3 regions of the Bradyrhizobium symbiodeficiens genome follow, and region 3 is predicted to be linked to each of the others. Evidence: predicted binding sites of a transcription regulator. Region 3 holds the regulator's gene; each other region holds the start of a gene.

Region 1 (10,024 bases), 2.9 Mb from region 3:
TCGACCGCCTCGATGAAGACGTCCTCGGGCAGTTGCGCCATCGCCATGCGGTCGGCGGAGTCCTTGAAGCGCCGCGCATTGGCGTCGGGGCGGAACAGGTTCACGCCGCCGTCGTCGCGCTTGTAGGCCTTGAGGCCCTCGAAAATCTCCTGGGCGTAGTGCAGCACGGCGCCGGCCGGATCGAGCTGGAAGTTGGCGCGCGCCTCGATCTTCGCCTCGTACCAGCCGCCCTTGGCCTGGTTGTAGCGCACGATCGCCATGTGATCGGTGAAGACCCGTCCGAAGCCGGGGTCCACCAACCTGGCGACGCGGTCCTTTTCGGACGTCGGATTGGATGCGGGCTGGATATCGAATTTCATGCTCATGTCCTTGCCTCCCGCTGCCGGTGGCGGCGCCGTTCCGGCGCCGGCCTGCCCCTCTTCGGGCCCGGCTGGCTTGATTGGTTTTAGGCCGAACCACCGCCAGCCTTGTTACGGCCGGTTTCCGTGGCCAGCATATCGCCGAGGACATGCTTTTGCGGAAGGCGGAAGTCCAGTATGTTTTGCCGAAACGCCGCTCGACAATCGCACGGTAAGATCTGATCCGGCCGTCGTCGCCTGTCCGGCTCTCTCCAGCCGCCCTTGCTTCGATGCCACCCGCGCGAAACGATCTAAAATTTCGTGCTGGTCAATCGTTTTGTAACATTGAACCCAAGATACGTCAATATGCCTGACATAAATTTCGCGACTTCCTCACACGACGCCGCCGAGCCCAGGCCGGCGGCAGACGACGGAGGCAATTTGCGCTGGGATATCATCGAGCTACTATTCTTCGCCTATCGCGACTTCGTCGGCGACCCCGACCAGGAGCTGGAGGCTTTCGGCTTCGGCCGGGCCCATCACCGGGTCATGCATTTCGTCTACCGCTATCCCGGCCTCAAGGTCGCCGACCTGCTCGACGTGCTCCGCATTACCAAGCAGTCGCTCGGCCGCGTGCTCAAGCAGCTGCTGGACGAGGGCTACATCGTGCAGAAGACCGGCGACAATGACCGCCGCCAGCGCTTGCTCTACGCGACGCCGAAGGGCGAGGCGCTGGTGCAGAAGCTCGCCGGGCTGCAGACCACGCGGATCACCAAGGCGCTCGCCGAGATGGCTCCGCAGGATGCGGAAACCGTCAAGCGCTTCCTGCGCGCGATGATCGATCGCGACGATCCGGACAAGGTGCTCGAGACGATCTTCGCTTCCGTCAACCACGACACCAAGGAGTGACCGTGCCGCTTGCAGCCACGCTCGCCCGCCCGCCGGCGCGCCCGGCCGATGACGCCCCGCATCTGCTGCTCGTCGACGACGACCGCCGCATCCGCGATCTGCTCTCGCGCTTCCTCGCCGCCGAGGGCTACCGCGTCACCACCGCCGCAAGTGCCGGCGATGCACGCTCGAAGCTGCTGGGTCTGCATTTCGACCTCTTGATCCTCGACGTGATGATGCCCGGCGAGACCGGCTTCGATCTGGCCCGCTTCATCCGCACATCCTCCTCGGTGCCGATCGTGATGCTGACGGCACGACACGAGGCGGAAGCGCGCATCGAGGGCCTGCAGATCGGCGCCGACGACTACGTGGCGAAACCGTTCGAGCCGCGCGAGCTGGCGCTGCGCATCAACAACATCCTCAAGCGTGCCGCGCCGCCGCCGCAGGCCACGGCGGTGGAGAAGATCGCCTTCGGTCCCTACGTCTATCATCTCGATCGCGGTGAGTTGCGGCAGGGCGAGGAGGTCATCCACCTCACCGACCGTGAGCGCGAGATGCTGCGCATTCTCTCGGAGACCCCGGGCGAGACCGTGCCGCGCAGTGCGCTGACCGGCAACGGCAGCGTCAACGAGCGCGCCGTCGACGTGCAGATCAACCGCCTCAGGCGCAAGATCGAGACCGACCCCGCCAATCCACTGTTCCTCCAGGCGGTGCGCGGCATCGGCTACCGCCTGGTGGCCTCGCCATAAATCAGTGAAGCGCGACCGATGAGCACGATCGACACCGGCCTGACGCTGCTCCGAAGCGCCGCCGGCCGCGTCTCCGCCGCCAACGGCTGGATGGGCAACGCGTTCAAGGGCTGGATGCCGACCGGCCTCTACGCCCGCGCGCTCCTCATCATGATCGTGCCGATGGTGGTGCTGCAATCGGTCGTCGCCTTCGTGTTCATGGAGCGGCACTGGAACACGGTGACGCGACGCCTGTCGGCCGCGGTGGTGCAGGACATCGCGGCGCTGATCGACGTCTACAAAGGCTATCCGCAGGACAAAGACCGCGACCAGATCCGCCGCATCGCCCAGCAGCGCCTCGGCCTCGTCGTCGACTTCCTGCCCCCCGGCGACATGCCGCCGCCGGGACCGAAGCCGTTCTTCTCGCTGCTCGACCAGACGCTGTCGGTGCAACTCGGCCGCCAGATCGGACGCTCGTTCTGGATCGACACGGTCGGCCGCTCCAACCTCGTCGAGATCCGCATCCAGCTCGACGATGCCGTGATGCGCGTGTTCGCGCAGCGCAGCGCCGCCTACGCCTCCAACTCGGAGATATTCCTGTTCTGGATGGTCGGAACGTCGTCGATCCTGCTGATCGTCGCCGTGCTGTTCCTGCGCAACCAGATCAAGCCGATCCTGCGCCTTGCGGATGCCGCCGAAAGCTTCGGCAAGGGCCGCGAGGCGCCGAACTTCAGACCGCGCGGCGCGCGCGAGGTGCGGCGGGCGTCGGTTGCCTTCCTCGAGATGAAATCGCGCATCGAGCGCACCATGGAGCAGCGCACCGCGATGCTCGCCGGCGTCAGCCACGATCTGCGCACGATCCTGACCCGCTTCAAGCTCGAGCTGGCGCTGATCGGCGACAGCCCCGAGCTCGACGGCATGCGCAAGGACGTCGACGAGATGTCGATGATGCTGGAGGATTACCTTGCCTTCGCCCGCGGTGATTCCGGCGAGCAGTCGCAGCCGACCGACATGGCGCAGGCGCTCGAGGAGCTGCGCGGCGACGCCGAGCGCCACGGCCATGCCGCGACCGTCGCCTTCCACGGACTGCCCGTGGTGACGGTGAAGCCGGCTTCGTTCAAACGCTGCCTCGCCAACCTCGTCACCAATGCGGCGCGTTACGGCAAGGCCATCGCCATCACCGGCCAGCGCGACCATCGTTATTTGACCGTGACGGTTGACGACGACGGCCCCGGCATTCCCACGCATTTGCGCGAAGAAGTGTTCAAGCCGTTCCTGCGGCTGGACAACGCCCGCAACCAGGACGAAGGCGGCACCGGCCTCGGCCTCGCCATCGCCCGCGACATCGCCCGCTCGCATGGCGGCGACATCACGCTCGGCGACAGCCCGATGGGGGGATTGAGGGCGAGCGTGAGGATTCCAGTTTAAGCTGCTCTTGCCTCCCCCCGCTTGCGACACGACAATCGCATTTGAAGATTGTCCGTCTGCGGCCATCCTTCGAGACGCCCGCCGTTGGCGGGCCCTTAGGATGAGGACGGAATGCGCGGCAGCAGTTTCAACAGGCACCCACGCCGGTTAGCCTCGTCCTGAGGAGACCGCGAAGCGGTCGTCTCGAAGGACGAGGCGTGCGCTCAGCTCACGGAGGGCGCACCGCCGGCCCTGCGAACACACCTACTTCGGCAGTAGCGCCTTCAGCTTGTCCATGTCCCGCACGTTCATCTTGAAGCCGCCGGGCATCACGATGTCGCCCGGCTTCTGCTCCGGCTTGCAGGCCCCAAGCCACTTCGCTTGGAGCGTCATGGTGCTATCGCGCCCGGCAGCGCCCGCGACGCCGCCTTTCGCGTGCGACGAGGTCTTCACGGTGTAGGCCGAATTGAAATCGCCGGTGATCTCGGCATGCGAGGTCGTGCTGACGCCGGCGACGCTGCACTCGGAATCGCTGACATAGCCGGTCGCGGTCTTCTTGATGTCCTGCTTGGAACAGATCTGCTTCGCCATCGGCGAGACGTTATTGTTCATCTCCTTGTCGACTGTCTCGTCGGTGCAGTGCTGCATGGTCATCTCGGGCATCGGCGAGCCCGTCGTAACCAGCTTCATTTCCCAAAGACCGGCCTTGCGCACCGGCAGGTCGTCGGCGCAGGCACCGCCAACCGACAGCACGAGGCAAAGGGTCGAGCCGAGCAAAGCGAGTTTGCGCGTCATGCGAGAAGCTCCCGGCTGAGATTGCGGCGTTACGGCAACGCCTCAGTAGAGCGTGCGGATCGGCTGGTCGGCGGCGCCATAGGGCACCCAGCGGCAGGAAAACGAGATGTAACCGCCCTCATAGGCCTGCACCGCCAGGAATTTCACGACCTTGCCATAGCGCGCGCAGTGATCGACCGCGGCCTGCCGGGCATCGACCTGGGTGGCCATCGAATAGGCGATGATGCCGCCGGTGTCGTTGCCCTTGAAAGGCGGCACATAGTCGGCGCGCGCCGACTGGCTCGCCATCATACCCGAGACAACCAGGCTGGCGAGAAGACCCGCGGCCGCAATGATTCGCATTCCCGTCACTCCAATTGGCTGGCGGTCAGTTTACGGTGCCGGGAGGGAAGTGGAAAGAACGGAAGCCCTGCCAACCACGATGTTGTGGTCAACTCCTGGCGAAGTGTTGCCGCGCTGCACTTGACCTCCACCGGCCTTCGCGGCACCGTCCACCCCCAACTTCAGCTGTCCGGATTGACCATGCGCGCCTCCTCCCCGAAATCGCTCCGCTATGCCGCCGTGCTTGGCCTCGTGTTCGGGGCGATGTCGCTCGGCGAGGCCCGGGCCGCCAATCCGCTGGAGCTGAATTTCTGGCTGAGCGGGCCGCGCTATGACGGCGCCGTCGCCGATTGCGACAGGGCGCTGCCGACCATCGCCACCCAGTTCTGGGAAAAGGAAAGCACGTTCTGGAATTCCTCGTTGAAGATCACAGGCTTCTCGGCCGTTCGCGAGACCGCGTTCCGGCCCTGGCAATCCGACAACATTCCGCGCCGCTATTGCAGCGCTGACGCCATGCTCAATGACGGCAAGGTGCGCAAGGTGCATTACTCGCTCATCGAGGATGGCGGCTTCGCCGGCTACGGCAACGGCGTCGAATGGTGCGTGGTCGGGGTCGACCGCAACTGGGCCTACAATCCGGCCTGCCGCGCCGCCAAGCCCTGATCGGAAGGCCCTGATTCGGGTCGCTCGAGGCGCTGAATAGCGGCCGCCCGAATTTTGTTCTTGAAATGTTCCTATCGCCTGCTAGGCTTCCTTGCACAGTCTAGTTGAGGGGCGCCGCCATGTTTCATTCCAGATTGCATTCGTTTTCCCGTCTCGTGATCTCCGTGACCCTGGCAGCCGGACTGGCCTTGCTCGCCGGCGGCGCAAACGCCCAGGACAAGCGGCAGAACGCGCCCGGCGAATTCGACTTCTATGTGCTGTCGCTGTCGTGGTCGCCCTCGTTCTGCGAGGAGGCGACCGAGCGTGGCCGCCGCTCCCAGATCCAATGCGGCGGACGGCCTTTTGCCTTCGTGGTGCATGGGCTGTGGCCACAATATGAGAATGGCTTCCCGGAATATTGCCAGCGGCCCGCACCACGGCTGAACCGCAGCATCGTCTCCTCGATGCTCGATTTGATGCCGGCGCCGGGCCTGATCTTCAACGAGTGGGACAAGCACGGCACCTGCTCCGGCCTCGCCGACCGCAGCTATTTCGAGACGATCCGCAAGGCGCGCGCTGCCATCAAGATTCCGGCCGAATATCTCGATTTGTCGCAGGCCAAGACCGTGGCGCCGGCGGAGGTCGAGGAAGCCTTCATCAAGGCCAATCCGGGGCTGAGCAATGCCGCCGTCTCGGTCACCTGCAACCGGACGCGGCTGTCCGAGGTCCGTATCTGCCTCAGCAAGGACCTGCAATTCCGCGCCTGCGACGAGAACGAACGCCGCACCTGCCGCCGCGACCAGGTGACGATGCCGCCGATCAGGGGCGGGTAAGTCGAGGTCTCCGCATCGTCAATCCGGGGCGCGCGGAGCGCGATCCCGGACTCCATCTGACGGCATCTTCGGTGGCAAGATCGATTCCGGGCTCGGTGCTACGCACCGCCCCGGAATGACAAGCCGTTACTTTCATCGCGCGATGTCGTAACTCTGCGCCATGAACTACCATCACGCCTTTCATGCCGGCAATTTCGCCGATGTCATCAAGCACATCGTGCTGGCGCGCATCATCACCTATCTGCAGGACAAGCCCGGGGCGTTCCGCGTCATCGACACCCATGCCGGCGCCGGCCTCTACGATCTCGACAGCGACGAGGCGCGCCGGGGCGGCGAATGGCTGACCGGCATCGCGCGGCTGATGCAGGCGCGCCTGTCGAACGAGAGCGCGGCGCTGGCCAAGCCCTATCTCGACATCGTCCGCGCCTTCAATCCGAAGGGTGAGCTCAAGGCCTATCCGGGCTCGCCGTTGATCGCGCGCGGCCTGCTCAGGCCGCAAGACCGCCTCGTCGCCTGCGAGATCGAGCCGAAGGCGCGGAAGGCACTGATCGCCGTGCTGCGTCGCGACGAACAGGCCCGCGTGGTCGACCTCGACGGCTGGGTGGCGCTGCCGGCCTTCGTGCCGCCGAAGGAGCGGCGCGGCCTCGTGCTGATCGATCCGCCCTTCGAGGCAAAGGACGAGTTCGAGCGGCTGGGCGAAGCCTTCTCCACAGCCTTCGCGAAATGGCCGACCGGCATCTACGTCATCTGGTATCCGGCCAAGAACCGGCGTGCCACCGACACGCTCGCCCAAACCGTGGCGCGGCTCGCAGCTGCAGCAAAACCGCCGGGAAATTGTCTGCGCCTCGAGTTCAGCGTTGCGCCCCAGCTCGATGGCGGGGCTCTCGCCTCCACGGGGCTCCTGATCGTCAATCCACCCTACACGCTGCAGGGCGAGCTCAAGACGATCCTGCCCGAGCTGGAAATGCCGCTCGGCCAGGGCGGCGCTGCCAGATTCCGATTGGAGACACCGAGACCGTAACACTCCGGCATTCTTGGGAAAAATATGCAGGAGCGGTGGTCAATCTGCAGAGAACCGTATTATGCTGTTTCCGTGACTGGCTTTACGTTCCGCTTCCGCGAATGGTTGCGGCGGAGTGAAGGCCTAAGAAAGATCCGGCCGGACCGTTGCGGTCCGCCCAAGGATGGCCAGCTCTCCCGGGCTTCGTAGCGCCCGGTCATGTCGTGACGTGAGTCTGCGTCGCGACGGAGGAGCAATGAGGGGGAGTTTCCCGATGGCCATGACGGGAACGGTCAAGTTTTTCAACGGCGAACGCGGCTACGGTTTCATCAAGCCTGACGACGGCGGCCGCGACGTCTTCGTACATATTACGGCTGTGGAGCGGGCCGGACTGAAGGACCTTGCGGAAGGACAGCGCATTACTTTCGAAGTCGAGCCGGACAAGAAGGGCAAGGGACCGAAGGCGGTCAATCTAGTGATCTTGGCCTAGCGGGACTGACGCGCAGTCTTCGGCGCAATACTCGGCGCAAGAAAGCGAAAAAAATCCCGGCCGCGAGCGGCCGGGAGGTTGTCGTCCGGTATTTTCTTCTTCAGCTATCAGAAGTGATAGTTCACGCCTGCGCGCACAACGCTGGCGCTATAGCCGTTTGACACGCCTGTAATCGCGAACTGGCTCGACGACAGATCGATGTAGAGATATTCGAGCTTCGCGCTCCAGTTCGGCGCGAAGCCGACCTCTGCGCCGGCGCCGATGGTCCAGCCGGCGGTGGTGTGCGACTCCGTCCAGCCGAACGTCTGTGCGCGCAACTCGCCGAAGGCCAGGCCCGCGGTGCCGTAGAACAGGATGTTGCTGAAGGCATAGCCGGCGCGACCGCGCAGGGTGCCGAACCAGGGATTGGAGAACTTCCACGGCGCGAAGGTGTCATCGGCACCGGCGGCCTGGATATCGCCTTCCACGCCGAACACCCATGGGCCGTTCTGGAAATTGTAGCCGGCCTGCACGCCGCCGACGAAGCCGGCGGGCTTTGCGGGATTGTTGCTCACCGAGCCCCACTCGTAACCGAGATTGGCGCCGAGATACGGGCCCGCCCAACTATAGGCGTTGAGCGGCTGGTTGACGGTATAGGGCGCGCGCTGACCGTAACTCATGTCGGCGGCCTCTGCCGAAGCTGTCCAGCCGGCCGCAACCAACGCGGCTGCGCCCACAACGAACCTCTTCATCACACACTCCCAACGCAACTGTCGCAACCGGTGCGAAGCCTGACGCCGCCGCGCAAGGCAAACCGCATGGTTACGGAACCACGACCTTTTCGCGTAAGATTTATCGAGAGTTTTAAGTTAAAGGGCTGTTAAGCCGGGTTACCGCGCTGTTAACAGGCTTAAGCAAGCGTTACCGGGAACTGGGCCGCCATCCTGTGCGTGCGGCGTTGCCGGAACTTCAAATCGGCACCCCCAGCACTTAAATTCGCGCCATGGTTCACGATTCCACCGACAACCCGGACGACCGCGCGCGCAAACCCGTGCATGGCACCGCGCCGGACGTCCCGGCCGAGACGCCGCCCGACCTCGATCCCGCCACCAGCGGCGGCGACGACGAGGACGATGCGCGGCTGCCCGATATCCTGGAAGAGAGCGGCGCCGTCGGCGAAGGCACGCTGGCGACCGGCCACGAGGCGATCGAGCGCGCGGTCCGGCTCGCCCCCACCTCGCCCGGCGTCTATCGCATGCTCAATGCGAATGCCGACGTGCTCTATGTCGGCAAGGCCAAGAACGTCAAAAAGCGCCTTTCCAACTATGCGCGCCAGAATGCGCCGCAGCCCGCCCGCATCCTGCGCATGATCGCGGCCACGGTGACCGTGGAGATCGTCTCGACCAACACCGAGACCGAGGCGCTGTTGCTGGAAGCCAACCTCATCAAGCAGCTGCGGCCGCGCTTCAACGTGCAGCTGCGTGACGACAAGTCGTTTCCCTACATCCTGATCACTGGCGACCATTGGGCGCCGCAGATCCTGAAACATCGCGGCGCGCAGAGCCGGCCCGGGCGCTATTTCGGTCCGTTCGCCTCCGCCGGCGCCGTCAACCGCACCATCACGGCGCTGCAGCGCGCCTTCCTGATCCGCTCCTGCACCGATTCCTTCTTCGAGAGCCGCACCAGGCCCTGCCTGCTCTACCAGATCCGCCGCTGCGCCGGCCCCTGCACCCGCGAGATCGACTTTCCCGGCTACACGACCCTGGTGCGCGAGGCGAGCGACTTCCTGTCCGGCAAGAGCCATGCGGTAAAGCAGGAGCTCGCCGGCGAGATGGAGAAGGCCTCCGGCGAGCTCGAGTTCGAGCGCGCCGCGCTCTACCGCGACCGCCTCGCCGCTTTGTCGGCGATCCAGTCGCAGCAGGGCATCAATCCGCGTACGGTCGAGGAAGCCGACGTGTTCGCCATCCACCAGGAGGGCGGCTTCTCCTGCGTCGAGGTGTTCTTCTTCCGCACCGGCCAGAACTGGGGCAACCGCGCCTATTTTCCGCGCGCGGAAAAGACGTTCACCCCGGAAGAGGTGCTCGGCTCCTTCCTCGCGCAGTTCTACGACGACAAGCCGCCGCCCAGGAACATCCTGCTCTCGCACGAGATCGAGGAGAGCGAACTGCTCGCCAATGCGCTCTCGCTCAAGGCCGGCCACAAGATCGAGGTCACCACGCCCAAGCGCGGTGAGAAGAAGGAACTCGTCACCCATGCGCTGACCAATGCGCGCGAGGCGCTCGGCCGCAAGCTCGCCGATACCGCCACGCAGAGCCGCCTGCTCGACGCCATCGCGACGACGCTGGGCCTGCCCCATTCGCCCAAGCGCATCGAGGTCTACGACAACAGTCACATCCAGGGCACCAATGCGGTCGGCGCCATGATCGTCGCCGGCCCCGATGGTTTCGTGAAGAACCAGTACCGCAAGTTCAACATCAAGTCGGAAGGGATCACGCCCGGCGACGACTTCGCCATGATGCGCGAGGTGCTGGAGCGGCGCTTCAAGCGCCTGATCAACCCGCCCGAGGAGGGCGCGGCCAAGGAAAACATCAAGGCGAAGGACG
Region 2 (10,024 bases), 830 kb from region 3:
CGGCTGGAGGCACTGCTCAACTTCCAGACCATGATCTGCGACCTCACCGGGCTCGACGTCGCCAACGCCTCGCTGCTCGACGAGGCCACCGCCGCAGCGGAAGCGATGGCGCTCGCCGAGCGGCACTCGCAGGTCAAGGCGCAAGCCTTCTTCGTCGACAAGGACGTGCATCCGCAGACGCTGGCCGTGATGCGCACCCGCGCCGAGCCGCTCGGCTGGACCCTGATCGTCGGCGATCCCCTCACCGATCTCGACAAGGCCGACGTGCTCGGCGCGCTGCTGCAATATCCCGGTTCTTCCGGCGCGGTGCGCGACCTCCGGCCCGCGATCGCGACACTTAAGGCCAAGGGCGCGCTCGCGATCGTCGCGGCCGACCTGCTGGCCCTGACGCTGCTCGCCTCGCCCGGCGAGCTCGGCGCCGACATTGCGATCGGCTCGGCGCAGCGTTTTGGCGTGCCGATGGGTTATGGCGGACCGCACGCGGCCTATATGGCGGTGCGCGATGCGCTGAAGCGCTCGCTGCCCGGCCGCATCGTTGGCCTGTCTGTGGACTCGCGCGGTGCGCCTGCCTACCGGCTCGCGCTGCAGACCCGCGAGCAGCACATCCGCCGCGAGAAGGCGACGTCGAACATCTGCACCGCGCAGGTGCTGCTCGCCGTGATCGCCTCGATGTACGCTGTCTATCACGGCCCCGAAGGCCTGACGCAGATCGCGCGCAATGTGCATCGCCGCGCCGCCGTGCTGGCGAGCGGCCTGCGCAAGCTCGGCTTTGCGCTTGATAGCGAGAACTTCTTCGACACAATCAGCGTCGATGCAGGCGCCAAGCGCGCCGAGATCGTCGCCCGCGCAGCAGCTGAGAAGATCAATCTCGGTGTGGGCGTGACGAATCTGCGCATCGCGCTCGACGAGACCACGACGTCAGCGACGGTCGAAGCAGTCTGGCGTGCCTTCGGCGGCACGCTTGCTTACGCCGAGGTCGACGCGGAGACGCGCGAGGCGCTGCCGGACGATTTGAAGCGCACCACCGCGTTCCTGAGCCATCCCGTGTTCCACGCGCATCGCTCGGAGACCGAGATGCTGCGCTACATGCGCAAGCTCAGCGACCGCGACCTCGCGCTCGACCGCGCGATGATTCCGCTCGGCTCGTGCACCATGAAGCTGAACGCGACCACCGAGATGATGCCGCTGACCTGGCCGGAGTTTGCGACGCTGCATCCGTTCGTCCCGCGCGAGCAGGCGGCCGGCTATCACGCGCTGTTCGCGCGGCTGGAAAAATGGCTGTGCGACATCACCGGCTATGACGCGATCTCGCTGCAGCCGAATTCGGGCGCGCAGGGCGAATATGCCGGGCTTTTGGCCATCCGCGGCTACCATGCCGCGCGCGGCGAGACGCACCGCAAGATCTGCCTGATCCCCTCCTCCGCCCACGGCACCAACCCGGCCTCGGCCGCGATGGTCGGCATGGACGTGGTGGTGGTCGCCTGCGAGAAGAACGGCGACGTCGACGTCAATGATCTCCGCGCCAAGGCCGAGAAGCATTCCAACGACCTCGCCGCGGTCATGATCACCTATCCCTCGACCCACGGCGTGTTCGAGGAGCACATCCGCGAGATCTGCGACATCGTGCACGGCCATGGCGGCCAGGTGTATCTGGACGGCGCCAACCTCAATGCGCAAGTCGGCCTGAGCAGGCCCGGCGATTACGGCGCCGATGTCAGCCATCTCAATCTGCACAAGACCTTCTGCATCCCGCATGGCGGCGGCGGCCCCGGCATGGGCCCGATCGGCGTCAAGGCACATCTGGCGCCGTTCCTGCCCGGTCATCCCGCGACAAAGGCTGACGCACCGGTCGGCCCGGTCTCGGCCGCCCCGTTCGGCTCGGCATCGATCCTGACCATCTCCTACATCTATATCCTGATGATGGGCGGCGAAGGCCTGAAGCGCGCCACGGAGATCGCGATCCTCAACGCCAACTACATCGCAGCACGCCTCGATCCGCACTTCCCGGTGCTCTACAAGAACGAGAAGGGCCGCGTCGCCCATGAGTGCATCGTCGATCCCCGGCCGCTGAAGCCCACGTCCGGCGTCACCGTCGACGACATCGCCAAGCGCCTGATCGACTACGGCTTCCACGCGCCGACCATGAGCTTCCCGGTGCCGGGCACGCTGATGATCGAACCGACCGAATCGGAATCGAAGGCCGAGCTTGATCGCTTCTGCGACGCCATGGTCGCGATCCGCAAGGAGATCGCCGAGGTCGAGGCCGGCCGCTTCAAGATCGAAGCGTCACCGCTGCGCCACGCCCCGCATACGGTGCACGACATCGCGGACGATGATTGGAAGCGGGCCTACACCCGCGCCGAAGGCTGCTTCCCCGCCGGCAGCTCGCGCACCGACAAATACTGGAGCCCGGTCGGCCGCGTCGACAACGTCTACGGCGACCGCAATTTGGTGTGCTCCTGCCCGCCGGTGAGCGATTACGCGGAAGCCGCGGAGTAGGACGCGACGTAGGATGGGTAGAGCGCAGCGAAACCCATCACTGCGTTCCCTTCCGGCGACAGAAAAGCGGCGGATTTCGCTGCGCTCTACCCATCCTACAATCTAGCCGTCAGGCCAACGCATCAGGCATCCCGACCGGGTCACAAGGCTCTGGCAATGGGTACTCGCGACCGTGAGTGCCCAGGCTTGGGATTTATCGATCTTGCCCTGGAGATCAGCTAGCGCCTGCGCCTGCCAGTGCGCTCTTTCGCGTCCCAGCGGCAAGGATTCGGTCTCCGAGGCAATTCCGACAAAAGGCAAAATATCGGGATCGTCTTCAAGGCGGGCCTTGAAGCTGCTCCTCGCAATTGCCCTGGCACCTTCCACCGGAGACACGCTTCCGGAAAGTATTCCTTTCGCCGTCCCAATAATGATTTGGCGAGCAGCAATGACCTCGGATTGATTCCAACTCACGGCGATCCCAGTCTCACCAACTGATCCGGATATATCTTGTATCACAAAAACGAAACGGGCGCCGACGACGTCGGCAACTCAACGTCCTCAGCGCCCGCTCCTCGCGAAAAACTCTACGATTTAGAACTTACTCCTCCGCCGGCTCCTCGCCGTCGGCGTCGCGCTCCGGCGTGCCGGCGAGAATCTGCTCGGCGATCAGGCCGGAGTTCTGGCGGATCGAGGTCTCGATCTTGGCGGTGATGTCGGGATTGGCCTTCAGGAACGCTTTCGAGTTCTCGCGGCCCTGGCCGAGGCGCTGGCTGTCATAGGAGAACCATGCGCCTGATTTCTCGACGATGCCGGCCTTGACGCCGAGGTCGAGGATCTCGCCCATCTTGGAGACGCCCTCGCCGTACATGATGTCGAACTCGACCTGCTTGAAGGGCGGCGCCAGCTTGTTCTTCACCACCTTGACGCGGGTGGTGTTGCCGACCACTTCGTCGCGCTCCTTGATCGCGCCGATGCGGCGGATGTCGAGGCGGACCGAGGCGTAGAACTTCAGCGCGTTGCCGCCGGTGGTGGTTTCCGGCGAGCCGTACATCACACCGATCTTCATGCGGATCTGATTGATGAAGATCACCATGGTGTTGGACTTGTTGATCGAGGCCGTCAGCTTGCGCAGCGCCTGGCTCATCAACCGCGCTTGAAGGCCCGGCAGCGCATCGCCCATCTCGCCCTCGAGCTCGGCCTTCGGCACCAGGGCCGCGACCGAATCGACCACCAGAACATCGACCGCCCCCGACCGCACCAGCGTGTCGCAAATCTCCAGCGCCTGCTCGCCGGTATCGGGCTGCGAGATCAGGAGCTCGTCGATGTTGACGCCCAGCTTGCGTGCATAGACCGGGTCGAGCGCATGCTCGGCGTCGATGAAGGCGCAGATGCCGCCCTTTTTCTGCGCTTCGGCCACCGTATGCAGCGCCAGCGTGGTCTTGCCCGAGGATTCCGGCCCGTAGATTTCCACGACGCGCCCCTTGGGCAGGCCGCCGATGCCGAGCGCGATGTCGAGCCCGAGGGACCCGGAAGAGACCGCCTCGACGTCCATCGAGCGGTCGTTCTTGCCGAGCCTCATCACCGAACCCTTGCCGAACTGACGCTCGATCTGGGAGAGCGCGGCGGCCAGAGCTTTACTCTTGTCCATGGAAGATCCTTCGACGATACGCAGGGCAGTGGTGGACATTGGGTCGTGCTCCTTATGGCGAGGATTCGCTAGAGGGACAAACGATTGGCGAGGCGGCTCGTCGATAGAGGCAATGTACCCTATCTGTTCTATGTTCGCAATATGTTCTTTTACGGATTCAAACGCTGGCCTGTTTGTGAGTGGCCTGTTTTGCATAGCGGAATTCCTCGCTTGCTGCAGGCATAGCGCGTACTGTGGTTCCATCACCGCCCCACCATCGGCATCTATCGGTGACTGAGAGTATCGCGCTCCCGCCTCCTACACGGAGAGCATCATGACGCGCACCAAATCCCACCGGCCTGAGCTTTCGCTAGTTGATCGGCTTGTACTCGAGGCCAACCGACTGAAAGACGAGGCGCACAAGCTTCCCCACGGCCCCCTTCGGGATGCCATGATCCGGAAAGCGCGCCAGACTGAAACAGCCATACAGGTCGACCAGTGGCTTTCATCACCGGGTCTGCGAGCTCCGAGGTGAGCAAACAGTAAAGGCTATTTCGGGAGTGGCCGAATTTGAGGTGGCGCCTGCGCAAGAAGCCGACGACTTGCGTTGATATGCTCCCGCGTCTGATCGACAACGGACCTAAGTAGCTCCGTTTTCCGCCTAGTCTTGTCCAAGGCTTCTCTCGCCTCTTCGCGGGCGCGGCGCTGGCTGCTGATCATTGCGATTCTCACAACTGCCAGAACATCGCCAAATTTCCTAGCTGTCGCCCTAACCTACGATAAGGGCCGCGTCTGTGGGCGGCCTCTTGCAGATCTGCCTCTCACGGGCTCTTCGCTGCCAAGCTCCGGGGGCGTTAGCAATCAATAGGCCGATCCGGCACCAGTCACCCGGCAAGTCGATCGCGGAGTGACTGGCCTGCCTTGAAATCCTGTGTGGCCCCTGAACCTAATCCAGCCTCGCCCTGACCAATCTCCACTGGAGGATTGCAATTTCCAGTTCCAGCGTAGCGCCACTGAGCATTATTAGCTTGGTGGCGTCCTCGTTTGGTGGCTCAGTTTGGAAATCGAGTGGCCTATTTCGGCCTGTACCCGGAATTCTGGTGCTGGCCTGTTTCCGACCTCAGTCGCCTGGTTTGAAAATCGCAGTGGTCCAAGCTTGGCGATCCGGGTTCCACCGTTACGACCGCGGCGCAGTAGCCGCTTGGGCGGCCTCGTGCTCTGTCGCCAACGCCGAGCCGCCGAATAATACGCCGCAAGCTCTCTGGCTTGCATGAAGAAGTATGGTTTTACTTATGCCGAATGGCGCGCCTACACGGTGCCGGCGTCGAGGGCCGTTCCATATCGCAACTGTCGCGACGGGAAAGGCAAACCTCCACAAAGGCCGCCTCAGTGGGCGGCCTCTTTCATTGCCCCTTCACTTTCCAGCCGCCCCGCCCATCCGGCTCCATGCCCGTCATCGGTGGGATCGTTGGTTGGCACCTAAGCGCCGAGTGTCCTAATTCCCCTCCGCGAATGTGGAATCAAGAAAGGGTCGCATTCGCGCGACCCCTTGCCGGAAAATTTATTCGGAATGAAATAGCAGCCCCGGCAAGAGCAATCCTGACTCTATCCACAAGGTTGAGGAATCCGGAATAACACGGTGTTCCTTTACCGGAACCTAGTGTCCTGATTTCCCGAAATGAGTGTCCTACTTAGGACAGATTCACGCGCCGACCGAATTTGCGCGAGCATGCATCGAGGACCAGCGCGAACTCCTCAGGAAGCTCCGTCGCAAGATGAATTGAGGCCGCGCCAGCCGGCGGCCTCTTTCATTCAGACGCGTGTGGCGGCGGCCAGGATGAGCTCGGATCCAGGATCCCGGCGGTGTCCCGTGCGACCGGATTCCTACGGGGCGCCAAGCTCCGGAATCGACTCGCCAATTCTGTCACCAGATGCGCCGGCGTGTGAATGATCATCCCTTTTGAGGCGCCTGCCTCCGTTGATGGACTGTCCGCGGCTGACCGGTTCCTGTTGTGCGCACAAGTGCACAGACACCGATCCGTCGATTGTCCCAAATGAGCCATCACCGCCCGAAGCGTGGCGACTATCGGTGATGAGAACGCCGATTGCGCTCCGGCCTTCCTCGCACGGAAAGGAGCATGCCATGTTCAAGCGGCGACGTTACAAGCAGCAGCTGACCCTTCAAGACCGGCTTTCCGCATGGGTGAAGCAGGTCCAGCAACAGGCTTCGAAGCTTCCGCCCGGGCCCGAGCGGGATGCCCTGCTCAAGAAGGCCCGCCAGGCCGACGTCGCCAATCACCTGCAAGACTGGGCCAAATCCCCCGGACTGCAACCGCCGAAATAGCAAGGCTGCGGCAACGTCGTTTCCCGACCGAAGCTGACGCGCATCAAAGACGCATGGCCCGGCCGCCGTCAGAATTCCGTAATCCTGCGGCACCGAACCTTTTCGCGGTGCTGGGCCTTCTCCAGGATGAGACCGCAACTCCGGGGACTCGATCATGACGGAAAACACGCACCGCGATACGACCAGGCGCAATCCCCTGCTGGAGGCGGCGCATCGGGAGATGATGAAGTTCGAGCGCCAGGAAAACGAGTTCCGCAAGAAGGACCGCGAAGAGCGCGCCGCCGAGCTCCAGCTTCCCCTGAACGACATCAAGATCCACTAGAGCATTTTCGGTTTGATTGAATCAGAACCGAAGCTCCAGATTCTCGTTTTGACGCGTTTCCTTCACGCGAACCGGTGTCCGCTTCGCTCGAAAACGCTCTAGCGCTTGCCAGAGTTGCTTTAGCGGCACTTCAGCACCACGATTAAGACACTGAGACAACAACGAAATTTCCATGCCGCCTACTGTGCATGGGGTTGTTTTTCAGTTTTTTAGTTTTGACAATGCGGCATGCTCCGCGCCCCATCATCGCAGGGCACGGCTGGCCGCCCCCGCGCCACCTAAAGCAGCGCCAGCAGCACGAGGCCGATCACCAGCACGACGAAGCCAGCCGCTGTCGCGGCGGCGAATGACCGCTCTACGTTATCCATGATGCCACCCCTGGCGTGCCACGTTTCCCCCATGGCGGCGCCGAACGGCGTGGAATCTTGCCGACGGGTGTGTCCGCAGTCGTGCGGGCCGATGACGAAATTGGGACGGGTGCGGGGCCAGTCTGCGGCCTCGGCGGAGGGCCCGGAAATCTGCCGCCTGTCAGGCTGCCGTAAGCGGGGCCGGCTAGGGTGATGCTGCTATGGTGTTGCAGCCCAGCACCTCAGCCTCCAATAACTCTCGGCCCCGCCTGGCTCTCGTCGGGCGGGGCTTTTTCACGCCTGCCGGGCGGTTCGCGGCTCCCTCTCCTCCCGCGTCAGGAGCAGCGAGAAGGCGCGGATCGCGGGCGCCGCCAGCAGCACGATCGGCAGCATCGCGGCCCATGCCATCAGCCACGAAACCATCCAGTGCCCGACGAAGCCCATCGCATCGCCTGCGGGCAGGCTCGCAATCCCCGACGCGACCAGCGAGGTCAGTCCGGACTGGATGATGCCGAAGATGAAATGACTGTAGCGGCGGGGAATGCCGAGCATGACGGGCCCATGTTGCTGGTTGCCGTGATCAGGCCAAGCAAGGCACATGCCGCGCTTGCAGGGAATCGGTCATCCCCGGCGCGGCCCTGCGGCCTGTTCGATCGGCGCCCCCATGCAGCCGGGTGCAGGCCAGGAACTCTGTTCATGGTCGGAGAACCACGGAGCGTTCCGTAATCCGGCACCTTCAGGCAGTGCGGCGTGTTTCGGACGAGGCTTCGCTTGTTTCGGCGTCCGCGCGCTTTCGAGATATCCCCGAACTATCCGGGGCTTACCGCCAAAATTTGCTTGTGTCCGGAATATTGTGACGCCCAACATGTTTGCAGTCATGGAAGTGAATCGTGGGGAGGTCACCATGAATCACAGGGGCATCGAGTTCACCGTCGCCAAGACGGCGATTCCTGGAATCTGGCAGTGGCAGTTCCGCATTGGCGAGCAGGTCAAGTCCGGCAAGACCGAGACGAAGATCGATCTGTTGGCGATCCGGCGCGTGCAGCTGCGGATCGACCGGGAGCTGAAGCGAGCGGCCGGACAGCCTGAAGCGGGCGGATGACGGTCGGCGTCGGATGGCGCCTTGTGCACCGGCAGCGCCACGGCTGGGAGCTGCGGTGGAACATCATCCGTAGCCGCCCGGAATTGATCTGACGGTGGTTTGGGATTGCACTGCGCGCGTTCATGGCCCGAGGCGAGGCCATCACGCGTGCCATCGGTGCCAGCCATGCCGCTGTATTTCTTTCGAATCCGGAATGGAAGTTACTCGGGCTGCGCGGACCAGGCGACGGAGTTTGCCGATCGCAATTCGGCCTGGAAAGAGATGACCAATGTCTGCGCCGACATGACCGCCGGCATTGCCCGCAAGCTCCAGGAAAATTCCGAATGGCACATGGAGCTGCTGGACGAGGCCAAGGAGCCCGTGTTCCGGATTCGCATCGTTGCCGAAACCCTCGACTAGCAGGTATCGAGATCAGTCCGCGCTGGGCAGCCGCCGCATGGTGAATTCGATGTCGCCGCCGGGCAACTCGCGCCAAGTCTCTACCGCACTCATGTAGCCGGCCTTGGGGTAGCGGGCGAAGAAAGCCTGCGCCCTTTCCCGCGCCGCCGCGCGCGGCAGCGTGAAGGTCTCGCGCAGATAGCCGTCGCGGACCGTCTGGCCCGGCTTGCCGGCGATGTTGCGCCGGCGCGCCATCCGCTCGGCGAGATCCCGCGGACGGTCGGCCATGTCCTGCCCTCCTCTACGCGCTACGCTCAGCACAATGTAGGGCCTGGGCCTGACGAAGAGGAGTCCCATCCGAGAAGCGCCATTGCCGCCTCCCGAACGGAGTTCGGTCAGTTGGCGGCCGTCCCGCTTTTGGTCTTCTTCGGCGCGCTGGTGGCGGCCGAGGCCTTCGGCGCCGCCGGCTGCTTCGGCGGATCGGCGCGCATGCCGCCCCAGGGATCGTTGGACGCCTTGGTGTCCGGAATCTTCTTCAGCGTTTCCTTGTAGGCCTTTTCACGCTCGGCTTCCGCGGCCTTCTCCTCGGGAGTCTTGCTCGGACCGTCCTGCAGCAAATTGAGCTGCGGCATTTGCGCGTAGGTCGGTCCGGCCAGCACGACCAGCACCGCGGCCAAACGGAAAAGCTTCATCATCCACTCCTTGATCATCCATGAGGCGCGAATCGTCCGCACCTCGCCATCCCAGTCGCGGCCGCAGAGGCCTGTCGAGGCCCGCTAGAGCCGGTCCGATCTGCACGATTTCGGCGCATGCAGCCAGTCGTCCCAGATCGGACCACACTTGGTGCACCCGCTCAGCGCGAGGCCGAGCGCTGCCATACCAAAGACGAGGACACACCGACGCAATATCATCCACCCACACCCAAGCAAGGCATCATATCGGGCCAAGTCAGGCATTTTCAAGCCGACCGGCCCGGCGCCAGACCGGGTGACTTTGCCGCGCCGATGCGCACAATGCTCGAAACATCCGGCAATGCAGGAGAACGCGACAGCAATGCAAATGCAGCCAGACGCCGAATTCGGCCTCCCCGACGCCAGACGCATCCTCGCCGAGGTTTTTGCCCCCTGGGTCCAGGATCTCGACCTCACCGTCGAGCGCCTCGAGCACGCGCAGCCGGCGGATGCGCCGGACTGGCAGCCGGGCGCACTGCTGCGCATGCCGTTTTCGGAGCGGTTGTGCCGGAATGGCGGCATTGTCTGCGGCCAGGCCCTGATGGCGCTCGCCGACACCGCGATGGTGATCGCGATCCTGGCGGCCAATCGCGGCTACCGCCCCATGACCACGGTCGACCAGACCACGCATTTCATGCGCGCAGTGTCCTCATCGGACGTGATTGCTGACGCCCGCGTCGTACGGCTCGGGC
Region 3 (10,024 bases):
GCGAAGCCGGCGTCGCGCGGATGCTGGAGCTGCTGGAGGACGAGGTGCTGCGCTGCCTCGGCCTTTTGGGCGCAACGTCATTCGCGGAGGTCGACAAAGCCTGCCTGCATCCGGCGACCGCCACCAACGCGCCGAGCGTGTTCAGCGCATTCCCGCTGTTCGACCACGATCCGTACCGTTACTGAGTGAAAGGATGCAGGTGACATCGCTCTCTCCCGGCAGCGCGGATGCGCTGCTGTTCGATCTCGGGCGCGTGGTGCTCGACATCGACTTCTCCAAGGCGATCGCCTGCTGGGCAGGACATGCCGGCTGCCAGCCCGAGGCCATCGTCGCGCGCTATGTGCGTGACGAGGCCTACCGGCTGCATGAGGTCGGCAAGATCAGCGACGAGGATTATTTCGCCTCGCTGCGTGCTTCTCTCGGCATCGGCATTTCGGACGCGCAATTCCTGGAAGGCTGGAACGCGATCTTCGCCGGAGAGATGCCTGACATTGCCGAGCTGTTGCCGCGTGCGGCGAAGCAGATGCCGCTCTACGCCTTCTCCAACACCAACCGGCCGCATGTCGACTATTTCTCCAGGGAATATGGCGAACTGCTCGGCCATTTCCGCGCGCTGTATCTGTCGTCCAGCATCGGCCTGCGCAAACCGGATGCGGAGGCCTTCGACCACGTCGTCACCGCGATCGGCGTGCCCGCGGAACGCATCGTGTTCTTCGATGACCTCGCCGAGAATGTCGAGGGCGCGCGGGTACGCGGCCTGACGGCAGTGCATGTGACGTCGCCACGCGACGTTGGAAACGCCCTGAAGGCGTTGGGCATCTGAAAAAGCCCGCCATCACACCCAGCTTCAGACACGCTTTCAGGAACCAAATCTGCAACAGATCGGGAACCTGATCGCTTTGTGCATTTTTATACAGAGTTCCGGGAACGGAATACCTCCCTTCGGACTCATCACTCCGTTGGGACTTCTACATCGGACTTATCGACGTGCTGGGCAAAACCTATCTCACCAAGCAGGCCTCTCTGCTGCTCGAATTCGCCAGAACGACCTCGGATTCGGACCTTTCCGCCAAGCTGATCAGCAAGGCCGCCGACCTGAAATCCCAGGCCGATCCGCTGCCGGACAAGGATCAAGGCCCAAAGGCTCCCGACGTCGCATTTGTCAGCCCGGATGCGCCGAGCAGGCGTTGAGCGAGCAAGCCGTGGCGGCCGTCATTCTCGTCCTCGGGATGGCCCCATTCTGCCGATCGGTCTCATCGTCTGGATGATGCGACGCCAAGCCCGAGCCTTCCTTCGATATGGGCTGCAAGCTACAGGATGGGCGTCCTGCTCCGCAATTTTGCCTCCGCCTCCGCGCTCGGTTAGAACACTGTCGGAACATTTCGTCCGAACGTGCCGAGCAGGAGTTTCGCCGTGGCCTTGATGCCGGTTTCCGACGCCCTTGCCGCGGTGCTGGCGGACGTTGAGCCGCTGCCTGAACAGATGGTTTCGCTCGACGAAGCCCACCACCGGGTGCTCGCGCGTGACGTCGCCGCGCGGCGCACGCAGCCGCCGCAAGCCATGTCGGCGATGGACGGCTACGCCGTGCGCGCGGCCGACGCGGCAGCGATCGATTCCAGGTTGACTGTCATCGGTGAGGTCGCAGCCGGCCGTCCGTTCACAGGACGGGTCGGCGCCGGCGAAGCCGTGCGGATCTTCACTGGCGGTGTCGTTCCCGACGGCGCAGACGCGGTCGTGATTCAGGAGGACACCATTGCGGACGGCAAGAGCGTCACGATCAAGGAAGCTGCGAGCGTGGGTCGGCACATCCGCCCCGCCGGCGTCGATTTCCGAGAGGGTGATGTCCTCTTGCGCAAAGGGACCCGACTGACAGAGCGCGACCTCGCGCTCGCAGCGGCAATGAACCATCCGCAGCTTGCCGTCTGCCGCCGCCCGAAGGTCGCGATCCTCGCCACCGGTGACGAACTGGTGATGCCGGGCGCCACACCCGGGCACGGCCAGATCGTCTATTCCAACGGCTTCGCCCTGCATGCGCTCGCCAGACAGGAAGGGGCCGAGACAATCGACCTCGGCATCGCCGCCGACACGCTAGCCGCCACCACCGCCGGCATCCGCCGCGCGCGCGAAAGCGGCGCCGACATCCTGATCACGACCGGGGGCGCATCGGTGGGCGACCACGATCTGGTCCAGCAGGCGCTCACGGACGAAGGCATCGCGATGGCGTTCTGGAAGATCGCGATGCGGCCCGGCAAGCCGATGATGCACGGACGGCTGGGGACGATGGGCGTGATCGGCCTGCCCGGCAATCCCGTGTCGTCCTACGTGTGCGCCTTCCTGTTCATGGTACCGCTGATTCGCGCGCTGTCGGGCCGTTCGGTGATTCATCATCATCGCGAGCGCGCCGTGCTGGGCCGCGATCTCGGTGCCAACGACCAGCGCGAGGACTATCTGCGCGCGCGCCTGGAGCTGCGCAACGACGGCACGCTCGTCGCTCTTCCCGTCAGCCATCAGGATTCCTCTCTGCTTGCGAATCTTGCTGCGGCACAGGTACTTCTCGTGCGCGCACCGTTTGCGCCGAAGGCCGAGGCCGGCAGCCCCTGCGAGGTGCTGCGGCTCCCCGTCTGACCTGCGCGGCCACACGCATTCCGCGCGCTTCGTTCTGTTCACGCTAAATTAAGCAGTTGCGGAACATGTATCGAACATATAGTGTCCGTTCATGATTTGTTTCGAGGATGTAGCGGCTTATAGCTGAACTCATCCGTCTCGGAATCGAACGACATCAACCGGGGGACTTTGGTCGAGATGCTAACGCGCAAACAATACGAGCTTCTGCGGTTCATCAGCGAACGTCTGAAGGAAAGCGGCGTGCCGCCGTCCTTCGACGAGATGAAGGATGCGCTCGACCTGCGCTCGAAGTCAGGCATCCACCGCCTGATCACCGCGCTCGAGGAGCGCGGCTTCATCCGCCGCCTGCCCAACCGCGCCCGGGCGATCGAAGTGATCAAGCTGCCGGAGCTCCAGGCTGCCGCCGGCACCCGACGCGGCTTCACGCCAAGCGTCATCGAGGGCAATCTCGGCAAGGTACGCGCGAGCTCCAGCCCGTCCGCAGACGAGGGCGAGCGGCCCGTTGCGGTGCCCGTGATGGGCCGCATCGCGGCCGGCACCCCGATCGAGGCGCTGCAGACCCGCAGCCACACCATCAGCGTACCGCCCGACATGCTCGGCTCCGGCGAGCATTACGCACTCGAAGTGCGCGGCGATTCCATGGTCGAGGCCGGCATCCTCGACGGCGACATGGCGCTGATCCAGCGCAACGAGAGCGCCGATACCGGCGACATCGTCGTGGCGCTGATCGACGACGAGGAAGCCACGCTCAAGCGCTTCCGCCGCCGCGGCGCCTCGATTGCCCTGGAGCCCGCCAATGCCGCGTATGAGGTGCGCATCCTGCCGCCGAACCGCGTGAAGATTCAGGGCAAGCTGATCGGGCTGTACCGCAAGTACTGAGTCCAGAAGCCCTCGATCAAGAAGTCTTTGCGCCTCGTGCGTGCGGCTTCGATCGGCATCGCCGATCAGAGATTGGAGCGGATGATGGTCCGCTCCGGCTGGATAGTCTTTCTGGTATTGCACAGACTATCCGGCCCTATTCTTCCGCAGCGGCATCATCGGCCGGGCGCGCGAAGAAGCATTGCCCCCTTTCCCCCACGACGCGATCAATCTGTTTGAACGCATACGCTTCGCCTGCGGGCCGCCGACACGCGCCTGCCGAATGCATGGGCGCCAACTTTGTTCCTATTGAATTCGGGAAAGATAATGTGATCTCGGCTCGCCGATCCGAGCCGCAGATTTGCCTACAACCAGGCAGACCGTCACGTGCTTCCACTCTGGTAGGGGCCTGCGCCTCCAAAAGAGGTGCGGGTCGCTATCTCTGCATTGAGGAGCACCCGATGTGTGACTACAGCCTGCATGCCGTCGCGACGCGCCCCGCAGAAGTCGGCGAGACGATCGTCACGACAACGTTCCGCGGCACCTCGACACGCGGCTTCGCCTCCGAAGCCGATCTCTCCGTCGCGGTCTGCCTGCTGCCGGGAACGGAGCTCGCCTTCGCCGACAACGTCCGTTACGATAACCGTTGGATCTGGACGCGCACCGTCAACTCCCGCGTCGGCAAGTTCGGCAAGATCGATCCGCACATTCCCGATCGCCACCATGACGCGATCGAATTCCCGGACGGCAAATCCGTGCTGGTGACGCAGCTCGTCGAAGGCCAGCGCGCAACCGTGCTGCAGCTGCCGGTGACCCAGCCGGTCAGCGAGCGCAACCGTGAGATCATCGCCGACAGCCGCCCGACGGTCACGCGACTGCCGATCGGCTGACAGGGACTTTAGTCCTCCGCCTGAAGATCGGCCTCCGCGGGGGTCGCATCCTTGCTGCGCGGAGTCGCTGCCCTTGGCATGAGCGCTCCTTCGAAATCTCCCTCGCCGGCAGCCGCCGGCGACCAGGGACGGTTCGTGCCCCTCGCCCTCACCGCCTGAACCGAAAAGCCGTCGCCACGCTGCGTCAAGGCCAGCGCGCCCTGGCGACCAAGCCGCTGCCGATCCACCACCATCGCCGCACAATCAGGCGGCGCGGGCCGTGACGTCACCACCAGTGCGGCCCGGCTGCAATCATCCGCCAGCGCATCGATGCGCGAGGCCAGCGCGACCAGCCGACCGTCGGCGAGCGGCGTGACGCAGCCGGACTCGTCGCACGATATGCCGCTCGCCAGCGCGCCACTGCCGGCATCGCGCGGATCGGCGTCAGCAGACAGCCATTCCCTCAGCAGGAAATTGTCCTTGCCCGTCCTGATCAGATGCAAGCGCCCGTCCCCGCCCCTCACCGCGACGCTCGCGCCGTCCCCTGCGATCAGGATATCGGGCTGCCGCACCGACAGTCCCCAGCCGATGGCAGCCAGCAGCACCACGGCACCGCACCAGCGCAAGGGCGTGCGCAACAGGCCCATCACGATGATCCCCAGGCTCGCTGCAATCAGCGGCGCGATACCGAACGCGGGGATGCGGCCGACGGCGCCCGGCAATGCCGTCACCCAGCGCGAGACCACGACCATCCAGTCGATGCCGATCCCCATCAGCCACCAGAACACGCCGTCGAGCCCGAACGGCGCCGCGAGCAGGCCCAGCAGGCCGGCCGGCATCACCAGCGCCGAGACCACCGGCATTGCGCCGAGATTGGCGAGCACACCGTAGGGCGTGACGCGGTGGAAGTGAAAGGCAGCGTAGGGCGTGGTCGCAAGCCCCGCGATCAGCGAAGCCAGGAACAGCATCGCGATCTCGCGGCCGCCCCACATCGCGACGCGCGCGGTCGCCGAATGGTCTGGCGAGGCAAACAGGTTCGGCATGCCGATCTGCACCAGCGCGACGAGACCAAGCGTCGCGGCGAACGACATCTGAAAGCTCGGATGCACCAGCGCCTCCGGCGCGACCGCGAGCACGATCAGCGCCGCCACGGCGAGCGTGCGGAAGGTGATGGCGCGGCGATCGACCATCACCGCGATCAGCACCACCGCCGTCATGAAGAACGATCTTCGCGTCGCGACCTCCGCGCCAGACAGCAGCAGATAGAATGCAGCTGCGACCAGCGCCGCCGCGGCCGACCATTTCTTGATGGCGAAGCCGGCCGCCAGCCCCGGGATCAAGGCCAGCAGAGCGCGCACCGCGAAGAAGACGACGCCTGCGACCACCGCCATGTGATAGCCGGAGATCGAGAGCACGTGCCCGAGCCCCGAGATGAACATCGCGTCGTTGACGGGCGTGGAAATCGCATCGCGCCGCCCGGTCAGCAGCGCTGTCGCGATCGCGCGGTTGTCGCCCTCGAGCGTGGCGCGGATGCGGGCGTCGATCGCATCGCGCAGGCCCTGCATGAAGGCGGCATAACGCAGCCGCAAGCCGCCGGCATCAGGCGGGACGGAAGCGGTGATCGCGCCCATCACGAAGCCGGAGGCACCGATGCCCTGAAAGAACATATCGCGCGAAAAATCGTAGCTGCCGGGGCGTACCGGTGAGAGCGGCGGCATCAGCCGCGCCTTGAGCTGCACGAAGCTGCCGACCTCGGGCGCAGTGCCCTTGCGCACCGACAGGCGGACGCGCTCCAGCTTGACGTCGCTGCGCTGGGCCTCCATCGCGGTGACGCGCAGCACGAAACGATCGGTGCGCTCGCGGATGTCGCGGGCCTCGACGAAACCCGACAGCGACACCGAATAGAGCGGCTTGGCCAGCACGGGGTGACTGATGCGCGCCGTCTTCCAGGTTGCCACGGCAAAGCCGGCCGCCACCGCCGCGATCATGATCGCAGGCGCAAACAGCCGGCTCCGCCGCAACAGCATCGCGCCCAACAGGAAGGCGATCGCCGTCGCGGCAACAACCCACAGCACCGGCTCATGATCGGCGGCAAAATAGAGCGCGATGCCGCCGCCGAAGGCGACAGGCACCCATGGCAAGAGTCGCCCCGCGCCGGCCTCGGCGCGGGCCCATTCACGTAGCGTCTCGACGATTGCCGGCCAGGCGCCAAAGCCTGCCGGCGCGAAGCCGCCAGCCGGTGCAGCACGGCCGACCGGCCACGTCCCGGCAACTCCCTGGGACCGTACTGGCCGGCCCGGCTCCGCCATATCCCTGCACCTTACGCGACGCGACTGGCACCGAGGCTACCGGAACGTGCGGCGGCGCGAATAGCGGTACAGACCGGGAACGAGAGAGGCCGCGCCCTACTTTTCCTCTTCCATGGTCACGGCCACGTCCGCCTTGGCGGACAGCCGCACCTTGTTCCCTTCGACGCCGGCAACGAGGCCCTTGTCGATGAAGTGATGGTGGCCCTTGTGGCTGCCCTCGCCGCTGTCCTTCTTGGTCAGCTTGATGCGATTGCCTTCGACCTTGTCGACGGTACCGACATGGACGCCGTCGGCGCCGATCACTTCCATATGCTCTGCGATGTTCTGCATGGTGGGTTCCTCTTCTGGACCCACACAACGCGCAGGAAGCCTGTTCGTTCTCTCACGGCGAATGACGATGCCGTGCGCCCGTCAGATCAGCGGCGCCTTCGCCGAAGCGTGGTGATTGACGATCTTCCAGTCGCCGTCCTCGCGGACGATGACCCAGCTCATCTTGACGACGAGATCGTCCCGCTCGCCGGCGAGATCGAACGAGATGGTCGCGGCCATGTTGATCAGATCAGGGCCGGCTTGCGCGGCGTTCACATCGGAGAACACGGCACACGGCTTGCGCCAGCGCGGCAGGCCGTTGAAATAATCCGCGACGCCATCCCTGCCCCGATAGAGCTTCGGGTTGGAGCCGAAGAAGAACGCGTTACTCGAATACAGCGACGAGAGCGCGGCCGCGTCGAGCGTCGCGAAGCCGGCGCACCATTTCGCGATGATGGTGGAAACGACGGCGTCGGCTTCATTGCTCATGTGGTCAGCCCTTTGCGACTTCTTTCGCGAAAGTGTCGCGCAGGCCGATGGTGCGCGAGAACACCGGCTTGCCCGGCGTCGAGTCCTTGTCGCGCACGAAATAACCCTGGCGCTCGAACTGCATCGGCTCGGCCGAATTGCTCTCCGCGACCGACGCCTCGATCCGTGCGTCGGACAGGATCTCCAGTGAGTTCGGATTGAGATCGGCCGCGAAGTTCGATGCGTCCGGGCTCGGATTGGCGAACAGCTGATTGTAGATGCGGATCTCCGCGGGCACCGAATTCGCCGCCGGCAGCCAGTGCATGGTCGCCTTCACCTTGCGCCCGTCGGGCGCGTTGCCGCCCTTGGTCGCGGGATCGTAGGTGCAGCGCAGCTCCACCACCTCGCCCTTGTCGTTCTTGATCACGCCGGTGCACTTGACGAAATAGGCGTAGCGCAGCCGCACCTCGTTGCCCGGCGACAGGCGGAAGAACTTCTTCGGCGGGTTCTCCATGAAGTCGTCCTGCTCGATATAGAGCTCGCGGCCGAACGTGATTTTCCGCGTGCCGGCCGAGGGATCGTCCGGATGGTTGATCGCCTCGAGCTCCTCGGTCTGCCCTTCCGGATAGTTCTCGATCACCACCTTGAGCGGCCGGAGCACGCCCATGCGCCGCTGCGACGTGCGGTTCAGCTCCTCGCGGATGCAGAACTCGAGCATGCCGACGTCGACCACGCTGTTGGCCTTGGCAACACCGATGCGCTTGACGAATTCACGCAAGGCTGCCGGCGGCACGCCGCGGCGGCGCATCCCCGCCATGGTCGGCATCCGCGGATCGTCCCAGCCGGCGACATGGCCGTCACGCACGAGCTGGGTCAGGACGCGCTTGGACAGCAGCGTATAGGTCAGGTTCAACCGCGCGAACTCATACTGATGCGGCTTCGACGGCACCGGCAGCTTCTCGATGAACCAATCGTAGAGCGGCCGGTGGTCCTCGAACTCCAGCGTGCAGATCGAATGCGTGATGCCCTCGATCGCATCCGACTGGCCGTGGGCATAATCGTAGCTCGGATAGATGTGCCACTTGGTGCCGGTGCGCGGATGATGCGCATGCAGGATGCGGTAGAGCACGGGGTCGCGCAGATTGATGTTGCCGGCGGCCATGTCGATCCTGGCCCGCAGCACGCGCGCGCCGTTCGGGAATTCGCCGGCCTTCATCCGCCGGAACAGGTCGAGGTTTTCGTCCACGCTGCGGTCGCGGAACGGCGAGTTCTTGCCGGGCTCGGTCAGCGTGCCGCGCGCCAGGCGGATCTCTTCCTGGGACTGGTCGTCGACATAGGCGAGCCCGTCGCGGATCAGCTGCTCCGCCCATTCGTACAACCGGTCGAAATAGTCGGAGGCGAAGAACAGGTTCTTGCCCCAGTCGAAGCCGAGCCAGCGCACGTCGGCCTGGATGGAATCGATATATTCCTGCTCTTCCTTGACCGGATTGGTGTCGTCGAAGCGCAGATGGCAGCGGCCCGGAAACTCCTGGGCGATGCCGAAATTGAGCGCGATCGACTTGGCGTGGCCGATATGGAGATAGCCGTTCGGCTCCGGCGGGAACCGGGTCACGATCTCCTTGTACTTGGCCTGATCGAGGTCGGCCTGGATGATGTCACGAATGAAATCGCGCCCAACCTCAGCAGCCACCGGTTCTGTCATTAGGAAAATCCTGTAGGGAAATCAGCGGTCCTTCTGCCAAATTCGCTTGGCTGAGCCAAGCCTTAAGCGGTCCGCTGCCGGGCTTTAGTTATGCTCCGGTCCTGCTATATACCACCGCTTCCAATGCATAGGCCCTGCCAAGAATGACCTCCCCCGTCGTCACCCGCTTTGCTCCCTCCCCGACCGGCTTCCTCCATATCGGGGGCGCCCGCACGGCGCTGTTCAACTGGCTCTATGCGAAGAAGCACGGCGGCAAGATGCTGCTCCGGATCGAGGACACCGACCGGGAGCGCTCCACCGAGGCCGCGATCGGCGCCATCCTCGACGGCCTGAAATGGCTCGAGCTCGGCTGGGACGACGAGGTGATCTACCAGTTCAGCCGCGCCGCGCGCCACCGCGAGGTCGCCGAGCAGCTGCTCGCCGACGGCAAGGCCTACCGCTGCTATGCCACCGCCGAGGAGCTGACTGCCATGCGCGAGAAGGCACGCGCAGAGGGCCGCACCCGCCTCTACGACGGCCTGTGGCGCGACCGCGATCCCGCAACAGCCCCATCCGACGTCAAGCCGACGATCCGGCTCCGCGCGCCGCAGACCGGCGAGACCGTGATCGAGGACCAGGTCCAGGGCCGCGTGGTCTGGCAGAACGAGAACCTCGACGACCTCGTCCTGCTGCGCGGCGACGGCAACCCAACATACATGCTTGCGGTGGTGGTCGACGACCACGACATGGGCGTCACCCATGTGATCCGCGGCGACGATCATCTGATCAACGCCGCCCGCCAGAAGCAGATCTACGATGCGATGGGCTGGGCGCTGCCGAGCATGTCCCACATCCCGCTGATCCACGGCCCGGACGGCTCGAAGCTCTCCAAGCGCCACGGTGCG

The links. Region 3 encodes LexA, which represses DNA repair genes until DNA is damaged. Its sites were predicted from a motif close to TGTTCNNNNTGTGTTCNG; they were not measured.
Region 1: a site for LexA is predicted at 5,196-5,213, ahead of CIT39_RS05455 (ribonuclease T2 family protein). Genes of this name have one in related genera too.
Region 2: a site for LexA is predicted at 4,261-4,278, ahead of recA (recombinase RecA). Genes of this name have one in related genera too.

The regions. Positions count from the first base shown of each region.
Region 1 covers NZ_CP029427.2:1,166,673-1,176,696, reverse strand. The annotation lists gene CIT39_RS05490 (branched-chain amino acid aminotransferase) at 1-365, opposite strand, end outside; gene CIT39_RS05485 (MarR family winged helix-turn-helix transcriptional regulator) at 705-1,247, shown strand; gene CIT39_RS05480 (response regulator) at 1,244-1,975, shown strand; gene CIT39_RS05475 (ATP-binding protein) at 1,994-3,382, shown strand; gene CIT39_RS05470 (DUF3617 domain-containing protein) at 3,626-4,156, opposite strand; gene CIT39_RS05465 (hypothetical protein) at 4,199-4,498, opposite strand; gene CIT39_RS05460 (hypothetical protein) at 4,679-5,140, shown strand; gene CIT39_RS05455 (ribonuclease T2 family protein) at 5,260-5,952, shown strand; gene CIT39_RS05450 (23S rRNA (adenine(2030)-N(6))-methyltransferase RlmJ) at 6,113-6,973, shown strand; gene CIT39_RS05445 (cold-shock protein) at 7,227-7,442, shown strand; gene CIT39_RS05440 (outer membrane protein) at 7,550-8,173, opposite strand; gene uvrC (excinuclease ABC subunit UvrC) at 8,425-10,024, shown strand, end outside.
Region 2 covers NZ_CP029427.2:4,878,848-4,888,871, forward strand. The annotation lists gene gcvP (aminomethyl-transferring glycine dehydrogenase) at 1-2,499, shown strand, start outside; gene CIT39_RS23015 (hypothetical protein) at 2,602-2,952, opposite strand; gene recA (recombinase RecA) at 3,080-4,168, opposite strand; gene CIT39_RS23025 (hypothetical protein) at 6,252-6,452, shown strand; gene CIT39_RS23030 (hypothetical protein) at 6,607-6,774, shown strand; gene CIT39_RS23035 (DUF2798 domain-containing protein) at 7,416-7,673, opposite strand; gene CIT39_RS23040 (hypothetical protein) at 8,026-8,223, shown strand; gene CIT39_RS23045 (DUF6894 family protein) at 8,389-8,622, shown strand; gene CIT39_RS23050 (hypothetical protein) at 8,635-8,889, opposite strand; gene CIT39_RS23055 (hypothetical protein) at 8,997-9,293, opposite strand; gene CIT39_RS23060 (PaaI family thioesterase) at 9,655-10,024, shown strand, end outside.
Region 3 covers NZ_CP029427.2:4,051,808-4,061,831, forward strand. The annotation lists gene CIT39_RS18800 (alpha-hydroxy acid oxidase) at 1-185, shown strand, start outside; gene CIT39_RS18805 (HAD family hydrolase) at 194-823, shown strand; gene CIT39_RS18810 (hypothetical protein) at 988-1,191, shown strand; gene CIT39_RS18815 (molybdopterin molybdotransferase MoeA) at 1,414-2,625, shown strand; gene lexA (transcriptional repressor LexA) at 2,803-3,504, shown strand; gene CIT39_RS18825 (hypothetical protein) at 3,945-4,373, shown strand; gene CIT39_RS18830 (ComEC/Rec2 family competence protein) at 4,382-6,661, opposite strand; gene CIT39_RS18835 (DUF2171 domain-containing protein) at 6,758-6,991, opposite strand; gene CIT39_RS18840 (nuclear transport factor 2 family protein) at 7,073-7,459, opposite strand; gene CIT39_RS18845 (glutamine--tRNA ligase/YqeY domain fusion protein) at 7,464-9,140, opposite strand; gene gltX (glutamate--tRNA ligase) at 9,284-10,024, shown strand, end outside.